DNA from 4 places in the Flavobacterium sp. GNP001 genome. Region 2 is predicted to be linked to each of the others. Evidence: riboswitches for the same ligand, from Rfam matches in the RefSeq annotation. Region 2 holds a riboswitch; each other region holds the start of a gene.
What was found. A riboswitch is a leader RNA that binds a small molecule or an ion and turns the genes downstream of it on or off. The one in region 2 is predicted to bind S-adenosylmethionine.

Region 1: linked by a shared signal. The riboswitch ahead of ACXX8U_RS01070 (alpha/beta fold hydrolase) and the one ahead of ACXX8U_RS06280 (Na+/H+ antiporter NhaC family protein) in region 2 are both predicted to bind S-adenosylmethionine.
Region 3: linked by a shared signal. The riboswitch ahead of ACXX8U_RS15115 (homocysteine S-methyltransferase family protein) and the one ahead of ACXX8U_RS06280 (Na+/H+ antiporter NhaC family protein) in region 2 are both predicted to bind S-adenosylmethionine.
Region 4: linked by a shared signal. The riboswitch ahead of ACXX8U_RS01135 (homocysteine S-methyltransferase family protein) and the one ahead of ACXX8U_RS06280 (Na+/H+ antiporter NhaC family protein) in region 2 are both predicted to bind S-adenosylmethionine.

The regions. Positions count from the first base shown of each region.
Region 1 covers NZ_JBTGUX010000001.1:276,988-281,169, forward strand. Annotated here, with positions in the region: gene metK (methionine adenosyltransferase) at 1-688, opposite strand, end outside; gene ACXX8U_RS01065 (hypothetical protein) at 1,395-1,604, shown strand; SAM riboswitch class I at 1,838-1,945, shown strand; gene ACXX8U_RS01070 (alpha/beta fold hydrolase) at 2,023-2,985, shown strand; gene thrA (bifunctional aspartate kinase/homoserine dehydrogenase I) at 3,005-4,182, shown strand, end outside.
Region 2 covers NZ_JBTGUX010000001.1:1,475,411-1,479,592, reverse strand. Annotated here, with positions in the region: gene sucD (succinate--CoA ligase subunit alpha) at 1-600, shown strand, start outside; gene ACXX8U_RS06285 (hypothetical protein) at 815-1,237, shown strand; SAM-I-IV-variant riboswitch at 1,352-1,448, shown strand; gene ACXX8U_RS06280 (Na+/H+ antiporter NhaC family protein) at 1,503-2,825, shown strand; gene fabG (3-oxoacyl-[acyl-carrier-protein] reductase) at 3,009-3,755, shown strand; gene ACXX8U_RS06270 (hypothetical protein) at 3,855-4,182, shown strand, end outside.
Region 3 covers NZ_JBTGUX010000014.1:11,499-15,680, forward strand. Annotated here, with positions in the region: partial or broken gene ACXX8U_RS15105 (vitamin B12 dependent-methionine synthase activation domain-containing protein) at 1-194, opposite strand, end outside; gene ACXX8U_RS15110 (dihydropteroate synthase) at 164-703, opposite strand; partial or broken gene ACXX8U_RS15115 (homocysteine S-methyltransferase family protein) at 787-1,789, opposite strand; SAM riboswitch class I at 2,061-2,180, opposite strand; partial or broken gene ACXX8U_RS15120 (NAD(P)/FAD-dependent oxidoreductase) at 2,273-3,326, opposite strand; gene ACXX8U_RS15125 (precorrin-2 dehydrogenase/sirohydrochlorin ferrochelatase family protein) at 3,437-4,027, opposite strand; partial or broken gene cobA (uroporphyrinogen-III C-methyltransferase) at 4,030-4,182, opposite strand, start outside.
Region 4 covers NZ_JBTGUX010000001.1:292,434-296,615, forward strand. Annotated here, with positions in the region: gene ACXX8U_RS01125 (precorrin-2 dehydrogenase/sirohydrochlorin ferrochelatase family protein) at 1-13, shown strand, start outside; gene ACXX8U_RS01130 (NAD(P)/FAD-dependent oxidoreductase) at 244-1,296, shown strand; SAM riboswitch class I at 1,467-1,578, shown strand; gene ACXX8U_RS01135 (homocysteine S-methyltransferase family protein) at 1,873-2,874, shown strand; gene metH (methionine synthase) at 3,315-4,182, shown strand, end outside.

The DNA.
Region 1 (4,182 bases), 1.2 Mb from region 2:
CATCGTTAAATAAATGAGCATGTTCAGGATTTTTAGCAATAATTCTAGGAATCAATATTTCGATAATGTCTTTTTTGATTTTAGCAAGCATAGCAGCTTCTTCATCAAAATCATCGTGTTGCGTAGAGATAACAATCGCATCAATACGAGTTGGTTTGTTATCGTCGCTGTATTCTAAAGTTACTTGTGATTTAGCATCAGGACGTAAATAGGTGATTTCGTTATTCTCACGACGTAAAACAGCTAATTCTTGCAATAATTTGTGTGACAAATCAAGTGCCAATGGCATGTAATTTTCAGTCTCGTTAGTTGCATAACCAAACATCATTCCTTGGTCACCAGCGCCTTGCTCTTCTTTGCTTGCTCTGTCAACACCTTGATTAATATCAGCAGATTGTTCGTGAATAGCCGAAAGAATACCGCATGAATTAGCTTCAAACATGTACTCACTTTTTGTATAACCAATTTTTCGAATGACTTCGCGTGCGATATTTTGCACATCTAAGTATGTATTTGATTTAACTTCTCCGGCCAAAATAACTTGACCAGTAGTTACTAAAGTTTCACAAGCTACTTTTGATTCAGCATCAAATGCTAGAAAGTTATCAATTAATGCGTCTGAAATTTGATCTGCAATTTTGTCTGGATGTCCTTCGCTCACAGATTCTGACGTAAATAAATAGGCCATAAGTTTTATTATTTTATAAAATTAAGCGAGAAAAAATAATTGCTGAAAAGGTCTAAAGGAGAGTTCCTGCTTTAGCATTTTTTTACTGAAAATTATTCAGTATTCACAATGAATTTATTTCATTATGAAGAGGTTGCAATCAGTTCAAATTTTTCCTCTTGTATTTGGGTGCAAAGGTATGAAACCATTTTGAATTGCAAATTAAACTTAACTTTTTTTTGCCGATAAAAAATCGGCCCTTTTAATATGTTTTTTGAAAATAATTTGAATTAATTCCTTGACGCTCTTGTTTTTGTCATAATTAAGTTGCATATTTGACTTTCAAATCAAAACAAAATGAAAATTTCAATCTGCTTTTCGCATAAAGTCGCACAGGAAAATTCCTGAGGGATGCTTATAGCATAATTTTAATTTAAAATTATATACTAAAGCTTCCTGAACAAGGAAGCTTTTTTTTTGAGAAATTCGAATATCACACAAACAATAGATGAATCAATACGTTTTAAATAATTACATAAAACAGTCAGTCCAAATTTCGATGCATTGCGTTGCAAAAGCCGCATTTGGCACTCCCTATTCGTGAATCCCAAGGATAATAATAAGTACAAACTACTTAAAACCCTTTTGGATTTACATCTAAAAGGGTTTTTTGCTTTAAGAAATTTATGAACAGAAAAACAAGAGTAACATTTTAACAACCAATAGTATGAAAACAAAAAGAAGTTTATCAGATCCGTTTCGTTTTTTACGAAAGTTCAATTTTCGAAACAAGAAAATCAAAGCAGTTGAAGCTGTAAATGTTTTAATTCACCCACGATTTGAGTTCGTAACTAATGATGCAATTGCTCAAAAGTTAGTCCCAAATTCATTACTTTTTTTAATGTATTCTCAAGAGAATGAAGAGTTATTTATTTAAGGCAATAGCTTTTCAGGTTAAAAATATTTGTAACCCAGTAATTAAAAAGGTTGTTTTGGCAAGGTAAAAAAATGGTTTTGTTCTAAGTTACCTTGTCAGGACTTCCTATGTTTTTAATGTTTGTACCAAAGTAATTTACTTTGCGACGTACAAAAATCGATTGCGTATTTAAATTTGGTGGTTACCGAAATTAATCTTTAATTTGCACTCACAAAGTTCACAACAGTATTGAAATGTTATAAAGAAAGGCAGAGGGATTAGACCCGATGAAGCCTTAGCAACCCTTCGATTTATCGAAGAAGGTGCTGCATTCTACCACGCCCATCGTGGAAAGATAACACTAAGAATTTGTCTAGATAACACCTAGCTTTCTTTCTAATATTTCCAAACACAAGTCCTAATTATAACAGATTTGAAATTGGAAAATAAACCAACAACTATTACTTTACACAATTTCACCACGGAGTCAGGTGCAATTTATGTTGCTCTAAACTTAAGTTATCAAGCTTTTGGATTGCCTTTGCATACAGCTCCCCTTGTTTTGGTCAATCATGCGCTAACCGGAAATTCACAGGTGGTGGGCGATAACGGTTGGTGGAATGACCTAATTGGCGCTAACAAAACTATCGATACTACCAAATATACCGTACTTGCTTTTAACGTTCCTGGAAATGGATTTGATGGCGCTATAATTGAAAATCATCTTGATTTTACAGCAAGAGACATCGCTAGAATTTTTATTGAAGGGATTCGTTTTCTTAAAATAGAACGACTTTATGCTATTATTGGAGGTTCTGTAGGTGGTGGAATTGCCTGGGAAATGGCCGCATTAGAACCAACAATAACCCAAAAATTAATTCCTATTGCAACCGATTGGAAAGCGACAGACTGGCTTATTGCCAATTGTTTTTTGCAAGAACAAATTCTGAATAATTCGTCTAAACCCATTCAAGATGCCCGCGCACACGCGATGTTGTGTTACCGAACTCCAGAATCATTTACGGCAAAATTTCAGCGAACCACTAATGAGGAGTTAGCCATTTTTAATGTTGAAAGTTGGTTGTTGCATCACGGCGAAAAATTGCAACAGCGTTTTCAATTGGCATCCTATAAAATGATGAATCAATTACTGAAAACTATTGATGTCACTCGCAATCGGTCATCATTTGAAGATACAATCGAAGCTGTAACGGCAGAAATTCATATCATCGCAATCAATTCGGATTTGTTTTTTACAGCCAATGAAAACAAAATCACTTTTGAGCAACTACAAAAATTAAATAAAAACGTCAGTTATCAAGAAATAGTTTCCATTCACGGACACGATGCTTTTTTGATAGAATACAAACAATTACACAATTTGCTTCAAGATTTATTCTAAGCTACAAACACACAACACAATGAAAATATTAAAATTTGGAGGTAAATCGTTATCAAATGGTGACGGATTAAATAAGGTGGTTGCCATAATAACAGACAAAGTAAAGCAAGGCGAAGAAATTGCAGTTGTGGTTTCGGCACGTGGTAACGCAACAGATGAATTGGAACAAATTTTAACCATTGCTTCTCAAAACGGAGATTACAAGCCACTTTTTGAAGATTTTAAAAAATACCAGCAAGATGTTTATCATGCTGTTGATTTGTCTGAGGAGTTTACTATTTTAGAAAAATTGTTTGAAGGTGTAAGTCTGATTGGCGATTACAGTAAAAAAATTAAAGACCAAATTTTGTCTAAAGGCGAATTGCTTTCGGCAAAATTACTTACGGCAATCTTGATAGAAAAAGGAATCCATGCTCGTTTTACCGATACGCGTGAATTGATAAAAACCGATGCTAAATTTGGTGATGCACAACCCTTAGAACAACTTTCGAAGAAAAATGTAGTTGCTTTTTTTAAGCAAAACACGGAAAATACGGTTAATATAATCACGGGTTTTATAGGTTCTACGACCAATAATGATACTACAACTTTAGGTAGAAACGGGAGTAATTACACCGCTTCGTTGATTGCCAATTATTTAAATGCCGAAGAATTACAAAATTACACACACGTTGACGGAATTTATACTGCCAATCCTGATTTAGTTGTCGATGCTAAGAAAATTGATCATCTATCGTTTAATGAGGCGAATGAGATTGCTAATTTTGGAGCTACTATTTTGCACGCCAAAACCATCATTCCGTTATTAGAAAAAAACATTCCGCTACGTATTTTAAATACTTTCAATCATGAAAATAAAGGCACTTTAATTACTTCGAATTCTAACAAGGAGGGAATTAAAACGCTTTCGGTTCTTGAAAATGTGGCTTTGGTCAATCTGGAAGGAAGAGGTTTGCTTGGTAAAACAGGTGTCGATGCTCGAATTTTTAGAGTAATGGGCGACAATAATATCAGTGTAAGTATCATTTCGCAAGGTTCATCAGAGCGTGGAATAGGTTTGGTTGTGGCTGCTGACAAAGCTACTACTGCCATGATTGAATTGGAAAAGGAATTCGAAAATGATTTCTATTCGAAAGATGTCAATAAAATAACTGTGGCTGATGATGTTGCTGTCATCTCTATTATCGGGCAGGATTT
Region 2 (4,182 bases):
GTAATTATTGCAATTACTGAAGGAATTCCAGTTGCAGATATGATTAAAGCTAATGCTTATGTAAAAGAAAGAAATGCAAGATTAATTGGTCCAAACTGTCCAGGTGTAATCACCCCAGGTGAAGCTAAAGTTGGTATCATGCCAGGTTTTGTATTCAAAAAAGGTACAGTTGGTATTGTTTCTAAATCAGGTACTTTAACTTATGAAGCAGCTGACCAAGTTGTAAAACAAGGATTAGGAATTACTACTGCAATTGGTATTGGTGGAGATCCAATTATTGGAACCACTACAAAAGAAGCAGTTGAATTGTTAATGAATGATCCTGAGACAGAATTAATCATTATGATTGGTGAAATTGGTGGTCAATTAGAAGCTGATGCTGCTAAATGGATAAAAGCTGACGGTAACCGCAAACCAGTTGTTGGATTCATTGCTGGAGAAACAGCTCCTGCAGGAAGAACAATGGGTCACGCTGGTGCAATTGTTGGAGGATCTGACGATACAGCTGCTGCTAAAAAACAAATCATGAGAGACAATGGAATTCACGTTGTTGATTCACCAGCTGAAATTGGTAAAAAAGTAAAAGAAATTTTAGGATAATCACCTGAAATTTAAATATTAAAAAGCCTCACATTTTGTGGGGCTTTTTTTGTTGTAAATTGAATTAAAGAAATATCTTTGCACTTTATTTAAAAAATCTTGCATCCAAGTTTTTATTTTAATAAAAAACAAAACATACGAATAGTTTTCAGTGAGCCTCACGATGTTGTGAGGTCTTTTTTTGTGAAAATCTATTCCATTAAAAATAACATATATGTACAAAGAATTAGAAAAATTCACGGTTACCAATCAATTTTTATTTAATGTTGATGATAGTTTAGAGCAAGTTTGTAATGCTTCTGAAGGATCTGGCGTGTTTTTAGTTTACGCAGTAGGTGACGAGAAAGAATTAATTATGGTTGGTTCTACGGGGACTGTTCAAAATAACGGCGCTTTGAAAATAAAAAATGGCGGTTTATTCGATAAAATTGTCGAAGGTCACCAATTTGCAAAAACAGGAAGAAAATATTCTTGGCCAGCTCAAATGAAAAAAGAAGCTATATCTGCTCTTGAAGTAGTTTGGTATGAGACTTTTAATAATGAAGTGAAATCAATTCCAACTGCTGTAGAAGGTCAAGTTTTACAATCATTTTTGGATGAAAACGGAAGGCTGCCTAGATGGAATGTTGCTTTCTAATAAATTTAGCATTTTAGATTAAGTACAAACGCTACCTTTTTCGGGTAGCGTTTTTTTATTATCAAATTTTAAAGCATTTGTTTGCAAATATTGTAATAGATTGTGTATTTTTGCACCCGTTATCACGAATCCTGCAAAGGGATAGCAACCTGCAACAACAAGCAAGGTGCTAAAACGATAAGCCAAATCCTTTGGAAAAAATGTTGTTTACATTCCCAATACCAGCTTTGTTTTTCGTCATAACACTTAATTTAAAATTATTTTTATGACAAATTTTACTAAGGAATCCGGAAATCCGTATGCTTTGATTCCGCTATTTATTTTTATTTTTACTTTTTTGGGTGCTGGTATTTTACTAGACGATTTTTATGCATTTCCTTCACCAGTTGCCGTATTGGTAGGTATTATTGCCGCATTTATATTATTTAAAACATCAACTGACGATAAAGTAGATACTTTAATTGCTGGTTGTGGTGATAGTAAAATAATGACGATGTGCTTGATTTATTTGTTCGCTGGTGCTTTTGCCGTGGTGAGTAAAGCAATGGGTGGTGTAGATGCCGTAGTAAATTTAGGGATTAGTACTATTGATGTGGCTTATTTTCCGTTAGGGATTTTCTTGATAGCCTCGTTTTTATCTACTGCTACAGGAACTTCAGTTGGGGCTATTGTTGCAATTGGACCAATTGCGATATCGCTCGCTGATAAAAGTGGTGCTTCAATGCCATTAATAGCAGGTGCTTTACTAGGAGGTTCTATGCTTGGGGATAATTTATCAATGATTTCAGATACGACAATAGCTGCTACTCAATCTCTTGGTTGTGATTTGAAAGATAAATTTAAGATCAACTTGTTTATAGCACTTCCGGCAGCCATTGTAACTATTTTAATTTTCTTTTATTTGGGTTTTAATTCAGATGTTGTTGCTGTCGATATTGCTAAAAATGATTACTCTTTGTGGGCTATTTTGCCGTATGTTTTGGTAATCGTTCTTGCCGTTGTGGGTGTTAATGTATTTTATACATTATTGCTAGGGACTATAATTGCAGGTTTGATTGGTTTTTATAACGATTCATTTACGGTAATGGAGTTTACTCAGAAAATTTATGAGGGATTTACGAGTATGACCGATATCTTTTTACTTTCGATGCTAACAGGAGGATTAGCTGCTATGGTTGATAAAGCTGGAGGTATTACTTGGGTTTTAAACCAGATTAAAAAAAGAATTAAAAGTAAAAAATCAGCACAAACAGGTATTGGAGTTTTAGTAGGTTTTGCCAATCTAGCTATTGCTAACAATACCGTTTCAATTGTGATTACTGGGCCTATTGCAAAAGAAATTAATGATGAGTACGGATTGAGCGCTAAAAAGTCAGCTACTATTTTAGATATTTTTTCATGCGTCATTCAAGGAATATTGCCTTATGGAGCTCAAATTTTGTTGATACTGAGTTATGCCAATGGCAAATTAGATTTTCTTGATATTTTGAGTAATGCATGGTATCATTTTTTTTTACTTGTATTTACATTGATTGCTATTTATGCTGCTTTTTGGGATAAACTAGCCTACCGTTTTTTGAAGGTATAATTGTAAAAATTATTGTTCATAATCAAGCCTAAATTTTTTTTAAAAAAGGAAATAGTATATATTTGGCAAGTCGTTTTTAGCCCTGATAGCAACGGAAATCCTTTTGGGTACGCGATAGCGGACCTAAAAGATTGCAGTGAATAGCAGGAATAGCTTCGAATAAAAAATAACTAATTTTTGATTATGAAATTACTAGAAGGAAAAGTTGCCATTATAACAGGCGCAAGTCGCGGAATTGGAAAAGGAATTGCAGAAGTTTTTGCAAAACATGGCGCTAATGTTGCGTTTACATACAGTTCATCAGTAGAGTCGGCAATGGCCTTGGAGAACGAATTAAATGCATTGGGCATCAAGGCAAAAGGATACCAATCAAACGCAGCGGATTTTAATGAAGCGCAAACGTTTGTGGATGCAGTTTTGGCTGATTTTGGTACGGTTGACGTATTGATTAACAACGCAGGAATTACAAAAGATAATTTGTTGATGCGTATGTCTGAAGAGGATTTTGACAATGTTATGGATGTGAACTTGAAATCGGTTTTTAATATGACAAAAGCCATTCAACGTACCTTTTTAAAGCAACGCGCAGGATCAATTATTAATATGAGTTCTGTGGTTGGTGTGAAAGGAAATGCGGGACAAACGAACTATGCGGCTTCAAAAGCGGGTGTAATTGGTTTTTCGAAATCAGTTGCTTTAGAATTAGGATCAAGAAATATTCGTTGTAACGTAATTGCGCCTGGATTTATTGAAACTGAAATGACTGCAAAGTTAAACGAAGATGTAGTAAAAGGTTGGAGAGATGGAATTCCGTTAAAAAGAGGTGGCTCTACTGAAGATGTTGCAAACGCTTGTCTTTTCTTTGCATCGGATATGAGTGCTTATGTAACTGGTCAGGTACTTAATGTATGTGGCGGAATGTTGACTTAAAACGTCATTAAAAGTTTTAAAATTCAAAGATTGACTGAATTTTAAACTTTAAAACATACTATAAGCTGTAAATTCTTCAAATCTTTTAAAAAAGAATAAATGACAACAAACACAATACTATTGATACTTTTATCTTTGATACTTGCTGGGGTGTTGTCGTATTTACAGTATATTTTTAAAGCCAAAAATCAAACTAAAACAGTTTGGTTTTTGGCTTTTTTGCGTTTTTTATCGCTTTTTGGTATTTTATTGCTTTTGATAAATCCGATCGTAACTCGTAAAACCTTAGAGTTATTTAAAACTCCTTTGGCAATTGTGGCCGATAATTCGAGCTCGATTTCTTTTTTAGAAGCTACCAAACAAGTCAAAGGAACAATGCAAGCTTTGCAAGATAACGCAGCATTACAAGAAAAGTTTGAAATACAAT
Region 3 (4,182 bases), on a different contig from region 2:
TTACTTACTCCACCACTAATGTGTGCATCTAGCAAATTTTCTCGAACCCATTTGGTTCCTCTAAAGAAATCCAATGCGTTCAAGCGGTGTTCTTCCATTCCAGTTGCCACTGGGAATATATTTAAATCGAAAATGATGTCTTGCGGAGGAAAACCAACTTTGTTTACCAAAATATCATACGCAAACGCTGGCAAATTTCTATTCGGCGTTCGTAATTGTCAGCTTGACCTACCTCATCAAAAGCCATAATAATAGCCGCAGCTCCATAACGCTTAATCAATTTAGCGTGATGAATAAATTGTTCTTCTCCTTCCTTTAAAGAAATAGAGTTTACGACACTCTTTCCTTGAACTACTTTTAATCCTGCTTCTATAATATCCCATTTCGAGCTGTCAATCATGATTGGCACTCTGGAAATATCTGGTTCGGCAGCAATTAAATTCAGGAATTTTGTCATGGCATATTCACCATCCAGCATTCCTTCATCCATATTAATATCGATGATTTGTGCGCCACCTTCTACTTGCTCTTTAGCAATACTGAGTGCTTCTTCGTATTTTTCTTCCTTGATTAATCGAAGGAATTTTCTAGAACCTGTAACATTCGTTCGTTCACCAATATTCACAAAAACGCTTTCCGGCGTAATGATTAAAGGCTCTAATCCCGATAATACAAGGTTTTTTCTAGTTTCTGCTTGTGCCATTTTTTATTTTTTTGTGCCTCAAACCCAATAATTACAATGAATTCGTGGCTATAATTCAGACGCGGTAAAGCGCATCTTTACGTTTACATCGTTGCTGTTGATACTCTTGGTTTATAATCCTTCGCAATATCAGCAATCAACTTGATATGTTCTGGCGTTGTTCCGCAACAACCACCTATGATATTGACTAAATTATCGTCTAAATATTCTTTGATGAAAGCTTGCATTTGCTCTGGTGTTTCATCGTACTCTCCAAAAGCATTTGGCAATCCTGCATTAGGATGCGCCGACACATTGAACGAAGTGTTTTGTGATAAAGTTTGCAAATAAGGCTTCAACAAATCAGCTCCCAAGGCACAATTGAAACCAACACTTAGCAATGGAATGTGAGAAACCGAAACTAAAAAAGCTTCTACGGTTTGCCCTGAAAGTGTTCTTCCTGAAGCATCCGTAATGGTTCCTGAAACCATGAATTGGAATATCAATATTGCGTTCGTCTTTTACTTCTTCAATAGCAAAAAGTGCTGCTTTAGCATTTAACGTGTCGAAAATAGTTTCTACTAACAACAAATCACTTCCTCCGTCAATCAAAGCTTCAACTTGTTGTTTGTAAGCAATGCGCAAATCATCGAAAGTTACGGCTCTGTATCCCGGATCATTTACATCTGGTGACATGCTTGCCGTTCTGTTTGTTGGTCCTATTGACCCGGCTACAAAACGAGGTTTGTCTGGATTTTTGGCTGTGAATTCATCGGCTACTTCACGGGCAATTCGTGCCGATTCGTAGTTGAGTTCATACACCAAATCTTCAAGATGGTAATCTGCCATTCCGATAGTCGTTCCTGAGAACGTATTGGTTTCTACAATATCAGCTCCTGCTTCAAAATAAGCTGCGTGAACTGCTTTGATAGCTTGTGGTTGCGTTAGTGACAATAAATCGTTATTCCCTTTTAAGGAATGCGGAAAATCTTTGAAACGTTCTCCTCGAAAATCTTCTTCAGAAAAATTGTAGCGTTGCAACATGGTTCCCATAGCTCCATCGAGTATGAGTATGTTTTTTTTAATGGCTTCTTGAATACTTGACATTTCTTTTTATTTCTTGTAAATCTCGATAAGTATCGGATTCACACTTTTGATTAATAATTACAAAAGTTCACTATTTAAGCTCTTTAGCCCCGATTACAGTGAAAATCCTTTTACTTTTTTTGTTAAAAAAGTAAAAGATTGCAACGGAAAGCGGGAACGGTATTGGCAAAAAAACGCCAATTGTTCGCTCCTGATACTGAAATTAATTCAGTAGGCTAAATATCGATATGTTGTCAAGAAAAGGTTTGAGAAATACTAAGTGAGTATTCGTGTGTTATCTATCTTAGATACTGAAACTGGTTCAGCATAAAGTAGAATGTAGCACCTTCTTTAAAGATAAAGGGTTGCTAAGGTTTCATTGGGTCTTTCCCTCCGCCTTTCGTGATAACTTTCAATAAATATATGAACAGTGCAAAGTAAAGACATAGCGCTAATACTTGCAAGTATTAGCGCTATATTTTTTAACTAGTTTGTACTAAGTTGTTAAACTATGGCTTTCACCACGGCTTTTGGAGCTTCTTTACGAGTTCCGTCAAATCCGTCAACACCTGAAACTGTAGTATATTTCAATACATATTTCTTACCTGGATTGATGATTTGGTAGGCTGCCTGACACATTAATGTGGCTTCGTGGAATCCACAAAGAATTAATTTTAGTTTCCCTGGATAGGTATTTACGTCACCAATGGCAAAAATTCCTGTAATGTTCGTTTGGTAATCCAAAGCATTATTTACTTTGATGGCATTTTTTTCAATGTCTAATCCCCAGTCTCCAATAGGACCTAATTTTGGTGTTAATCCAAAAAGCGGAATAAAATAATCCGTAGCAATAGTTCTGTGCGCTCCATTTTCTTCAATATCAATTGATTCTAAATGCTCGGCACCGTTTAAACCAACTACTTCTGCCGGTGTAATCATTTTTATTTTTCCTGAGTTCTTCAATTCCTGTACTTTTTCTACAGAGTCTAAAGCGCCTCTAAATTCGTTTCTACGGTGAATCAAAGTTACCTCAGAAGCAACATTCGACAAGAAAATACTCCAGTCCAAAGCAGAATCTCCTCCTCCGGCAATCACTACTCTTTTGTCTCTGAATTTTTCCGGGTTTTTAATAAAGTATTTAATTCCTTTGTCTTCGTAAAATTCAATGTCTTCGATTAATGGTTTTCTTGGTTCAAAACTTCCTAATCCTCCAGCAATAGCAATTACTGGCGCATGAAATCTTTTCCCTTTATTTGAAGTCACAATAAAACTTCCGTCTTCTTGTTTTTCAATTGTTTCAGCACGTTCTCCGAGTGTAAAACCTGGTTCGAATCGCTTGATTTGTTCCATTAGATTATCTACTAAATCTCCTGCTCAATACTTCCGGAAATCCCGGGATATCATAAATAGGTTTTTTTGGGTATAATTCAGATAATTGTCCACCTGCTTGTGGCAAAGCATCTAAAATATGACATTTCAGTTTTAACAATCCTGCTTCAAAAACTGCAAATAAACCTGTTGGTCCGGCTCCTATTATAAGTATGTCTGTTTTAACCATTTTTTTATTCTTTATATAATGTAATTGTGCTAAACTATTTTACTGCAAATTAACGATTGATTTTTACTATTTTAAATGATAAATATCAGTCGAATTCTTTGCTCTTTATTCTATTCTCTTGGCTCTTTATTCTTCAACGACTCGGTAATTTCATTCATCTTTTGAACTTTTTCTTCGAAATTTCCTTTCAGCGTTTTGCGATATTCATTCAGGTTTTCGACCATTTTATTGATATCGTCCGGAATGATTTCTTCAAAAAACTCCCGTAATCTTTTGGCAGTTGTTGGTGATTTTCCGTTAGTTGAAATAGCGATTTTAACATTTCCTTTAGTTACAATTCCGCCCAAATAATAATCACATAATGGCGGTGTATCAGCAATGTTGCAAATCAGAAATCTTTTTCGGGACAAATCGTATACTCTTTTATTTACTTTTAAATCATCTGTGCAGGCAATTACCATGTGGCGTTTGCGAAGCATCCAGCGATTGAACTTTTTATGGGTTAATTGCACCGAAGGATGTTTTGCAGCCAAGCTTTCCAGTTCTGGTAAAAACTTTGGGGCAACTACCTCAACATTCGCATTCGGACTCGATTTCAACATGAAAGATAATTTTTCTAAACCCACATTTCCTCCACCTACAATAAGTACATTGAGGTTGTGTAATTTTAAAAATATTGGATATAATTCGTTCCTTTCCAATGTTATTGTATTTCTTTTGATATGAATTCTTCGTAAAACCCTTTCAATTTATTGCTTTCTTTGACTACTTCTCCAATCACAATAATGGCTGGTGAACTTAATTTGTTTTCTATTACCACTTCTTGGATTGTGTCAATCGTTCCAACTCCAATTTT
Region 4 (4,182 bases), 1.2 Mb from region 2:
CAAAGCAAAGTAAGCACAAGACGCCATCTCAAGCTCATAGAAAAAAGCTAAGATGTAATAGTTCTTAATAATCAGTTTCTGTTTTTTTAACTAAACAGAATAGTGATATTTGTACTCAATTAAAATTAAAAGGATTGAGCGCCTAGGTTCAATACAATAACATAGATAAACACAATTAACAATTTCCATAACAGTCTACAAGTATAATTGGAGGCACAACAAAGGATACTAAATTAAATCAAAATGATTAAAACAGACATACTCATTATTGGCGCGGGGCCAACAGGTTTATTTGCAGTTTTTGAAGCAGGATTATTAAAATTAAAATGCCATATATTAGATGCTTTGCCACAAGCAGGTGGGCAGTTATCAGAGTTATATCCTAAAAAACCTATTTATGATATTCCTGGATTTCCAGAAGTATTAGCTGGTGATTTAGTAGATAACTTAATGGAGCAAATCAAGCAGTTCGAACCAGGTTTTACCTTAGGTGAACGTGCTGAAACCATCGAAAAACAAGAAGACGGAACTTTTATTGTGACTTCAAACAAAGGCAAGAAATTCCATGCACCAGTTATTGCTATTGCTGGTGGATTAGGTAGTTTTGAACCAAGAAAACCATTGATTGAGGACATCGAATTCTACGAAGACAAAGGAATTAAATACTTTATCAAAAACCCAGAGAAATTCCGTGACAAGCGCGTAGTTATCGCTGGAGGTGGTGATTCGGCTCTAGATTGGAGTATCTTTTTGTCAAATGTAGCTTCAGAAGTGACTTTGATTCACCGTCGCAACGAGTTTCGTGGTGCTTTAGACTCTGTAGAAAAAGTTCAAGAGCTTAAATCAGCCGGAAAAATTAAAATGATTACGCCAGGTGAAGTAGTAGGTTTAAAAGGAGCTGAGCATCTTGAGGCAGTTGTAGTCGAGGAAAATGGCGCACAACGCACCATCGAAACCGATTACTTTATTCCGCTTTTTGGTCTTACGCCAAAGTTAGGTCCAATTGGTGATTGGGGATTAGAAATCGAAAAGAACGCAATCAAAGTTAACAACGCTTTAGATTACCAAACCAATATTCCTGGAATTTTCGCTATTGGCGACGTAAATACCTATCCAGGAAAATTAAAATTGATTTTATGCGGATTCCACGAAGCCACTTTAATGTGTCAAGCGGCTTACCAAATCATTAATCCAGGAAAGCGTTATGTGTTAAAATACACTACCGTTTCAGGTGTAGATGGTTTTGACGGAACTCGTAAAGAAGCTCCAAAAGCGGTTGTAAAAGCAATCGTGTAAAAAAGTTGCAGAGTTACAAAGGTTCTGAGTTGCTAAGATTGGTTAAAATCTTAGTAATTCAGAACTTTCCATTTAAAAGTTTTGCAACAAACTACCTAAGAATCTTTAAAAAAAATACTTGCAATTGTTAGCGCTATGTCGTTCCTTTGCACTGTTCCTATATTTATTGAAAGTTATCACGAAAGGCGGAGGGAAAGACCCAATGAAACCTTAGCAACCCTTTATTTTTAAAGAAGGTGCTACATTCTACTTTATACAACCAGTATCAAAGATAGATAACACAAGAATACTTCTACAGTATTTCTCAAACCTTTTCTTGACAACTTATCGAATTTTTTAGAGCAGATTAATGGCGCTTTTCAGTCATAATCGTTCCCGCTTTCCGTTACAAACGAAGTTCACTGAACTCCGTTTAAAATGAAAGTTTAGTGAAGTAATCTTTTATTTTTTAAAGAAAAAAATAAAAGGATTTTCACTGCAATCGGGGCTATAAAGAAAAATTGGGGAACTTTTGGAAATACTAATCAAAAGTAAAAATCACAATTTCAAATTGTGTTTTGCAAGCAATAAAAAGTTATGTCAAGCATTCACGAAGCCATTAAAAAAAACATCCTCATCCTTGATGGAGCTATGGGAACCATGTTGCAACGTTACAATTTCTCCGAAGAAGATTTTAGAGGAGAGCGTTTCAAGGATTTTCCGCATTCGCTAAAAGGAAACAACGATTTATTGTCGCTCACGCAGCCACAAGCTATAAAAGACGTTCATGCCGCTTATTTTGAAGCTGGAGCTGATATTGTTGAAACCAATACTTTCTCAGGAACCACCATCGGTATGGCCGATTACTATCTGGAAGAATATGTGTATGAATTGAACTATGAGTCGGCAAAAATAGCCCGCGAAGTAGCCGATGAATACACCGCCAAAAATCCAGACAAACCTCGTTTTGTTGCGGGTTCCATTGGACCCACGAACAGAACAGCAAGCATGTCGCCAGATGTAAACGATCCCGGTTACAGAGCCGTAACTTTTGATGATTTGCGCATCGCGTACAAGCAACAGGTAGAAGCACTTATGGATGGCGGTTGCGATTTACTTTTGGTAGAAACTATTTTTGATACCCTAAATGCCAAAGCAGCGCTTTTTGCTATTGAAGAAGTAAAAGACGAACGTAATCTTGATATTCCAATTATGGTTTCAGGAACCATTACCGATGCGTCTGGAAGAACACTTTCGGGACAAACGGTTGAGGCTTTCTTGATTTCTGTTTCGCATATTCCGTTGTTGAGCGTAGGATTCAATTGCGCACTTGGTGCTGATTTATTGAAACCTTATTTGCAAACTTTGTCACAAAACACATCGTTCAATGTGTCGGCGCATCCTAACGCAGGTTTACCTAATGCCTTTGGAGAATACGATGAAACACCAGAACAGATGCAAGCTTTTATCAAAGAATATTTAGACGATAATTTAGTAAATATAATAGGAGGTTGTTGCGGAACAACACCAGCACACATCAAATTAATTGCCGATATCGCTAAGGAATATAAACCGAGAGTTTCGACTGCGGTGATGTAGTTTTTGGTTGGGTATTGTTTTTTTCAATGTCAAGCAAAAGAAATGCAATTTCGTGGTTAGTTTGTCTTTCTGAGGAACGAAGACCCAAGCGATAACGAACTGGCGAAGCAATCTTTATTATGTGAGCAACTTGTTTAGATTCTTCGTTCCTCAGAATGACAAAATTGAAGAATAAAGAAACGAAAGAATCAATAAAAAAAAATGTGTTGTTAGCACAATGCCCGCTTGAGGGATAGTAGTGGAAAGCCCGCATATCAATGGAGTGCTAACGGAATTGATTGAGTACTTGAAACGAATAGCCCGACCCGACTTTTTTTGGAGGGACACGCCCAAAAAAGAATTGAAATAAAATGGTAAGGTTTTGAAAACTTTGCAGCAAATGATATCATAAAAACAACTCAGAACCTATGCTACTTAGGGTCTTAGTAACTTAAATTAAAATGGCAGAAAAAAGAAGAAACCTAGTATTATCAGGATTGGAGCCCTTAATTATTACGCCGGAAAGTGTATTTGTGAATGTGGGGGAACGAACCAATGTGACGGGTTCGAGAAAATTTCTTCGATTGATTAAGGAAGAAAAATACGATGAGGCGCTTGATATTGCGCGCCAGCAAGTAGAAGGCGGTGCACAAATCATTGATATTAACATGGATGAGGGAATGCTTGATGGCGCATATGCGATGACCAAATTTCTGAATTTGATTGCGGCTGAGCCGGATATTTCCCGTGTGCCGATTATGATTGATAGCTCAAAATGGGAAATCATTGAGGCCGGTTTGAAAGTCGTACAAGGGAAATGTGTTGTGAATTCGATTTCGTTGAAAGAAGGCGAAGCAGCTTTTATTCACCATGCTAAATTGATAAAGCGTTACGGAGCGGCGGTAATTGTGATGGCTTTTGACGAAGTGGGTCAAGCGGATAATTACGAAAGGCGTGTTGAAATTTGTCAGCGTTCGTATGATATTTTGGTGGGAATTGGATTTCCGCCACAAGATATCATTTTCGATTTGAATATTTTCCCAGTAGCAACAGGTATGGAAGAGCACCGCTTGAATGCGTTGGATTTCTTTAGAGGAACCAAGTGGGTTCGCGAAAATTTACCGCATGCACACATCAGTGGTGGAGTGAGTAACGTTTCGTTTTCGTTCAGAGGAAACGATACGGTTCGTGAGGCGATGCACTCGGTTTTCTTGTACCACGCCATTCAAAACGGAATGACGATGGGGATTGTAAATCCTGAAATGTTGTCGATTTATGATGAGATTCCGAAAGATTTATTAGAGCATGTTGAAGATGTGATTCTGGACA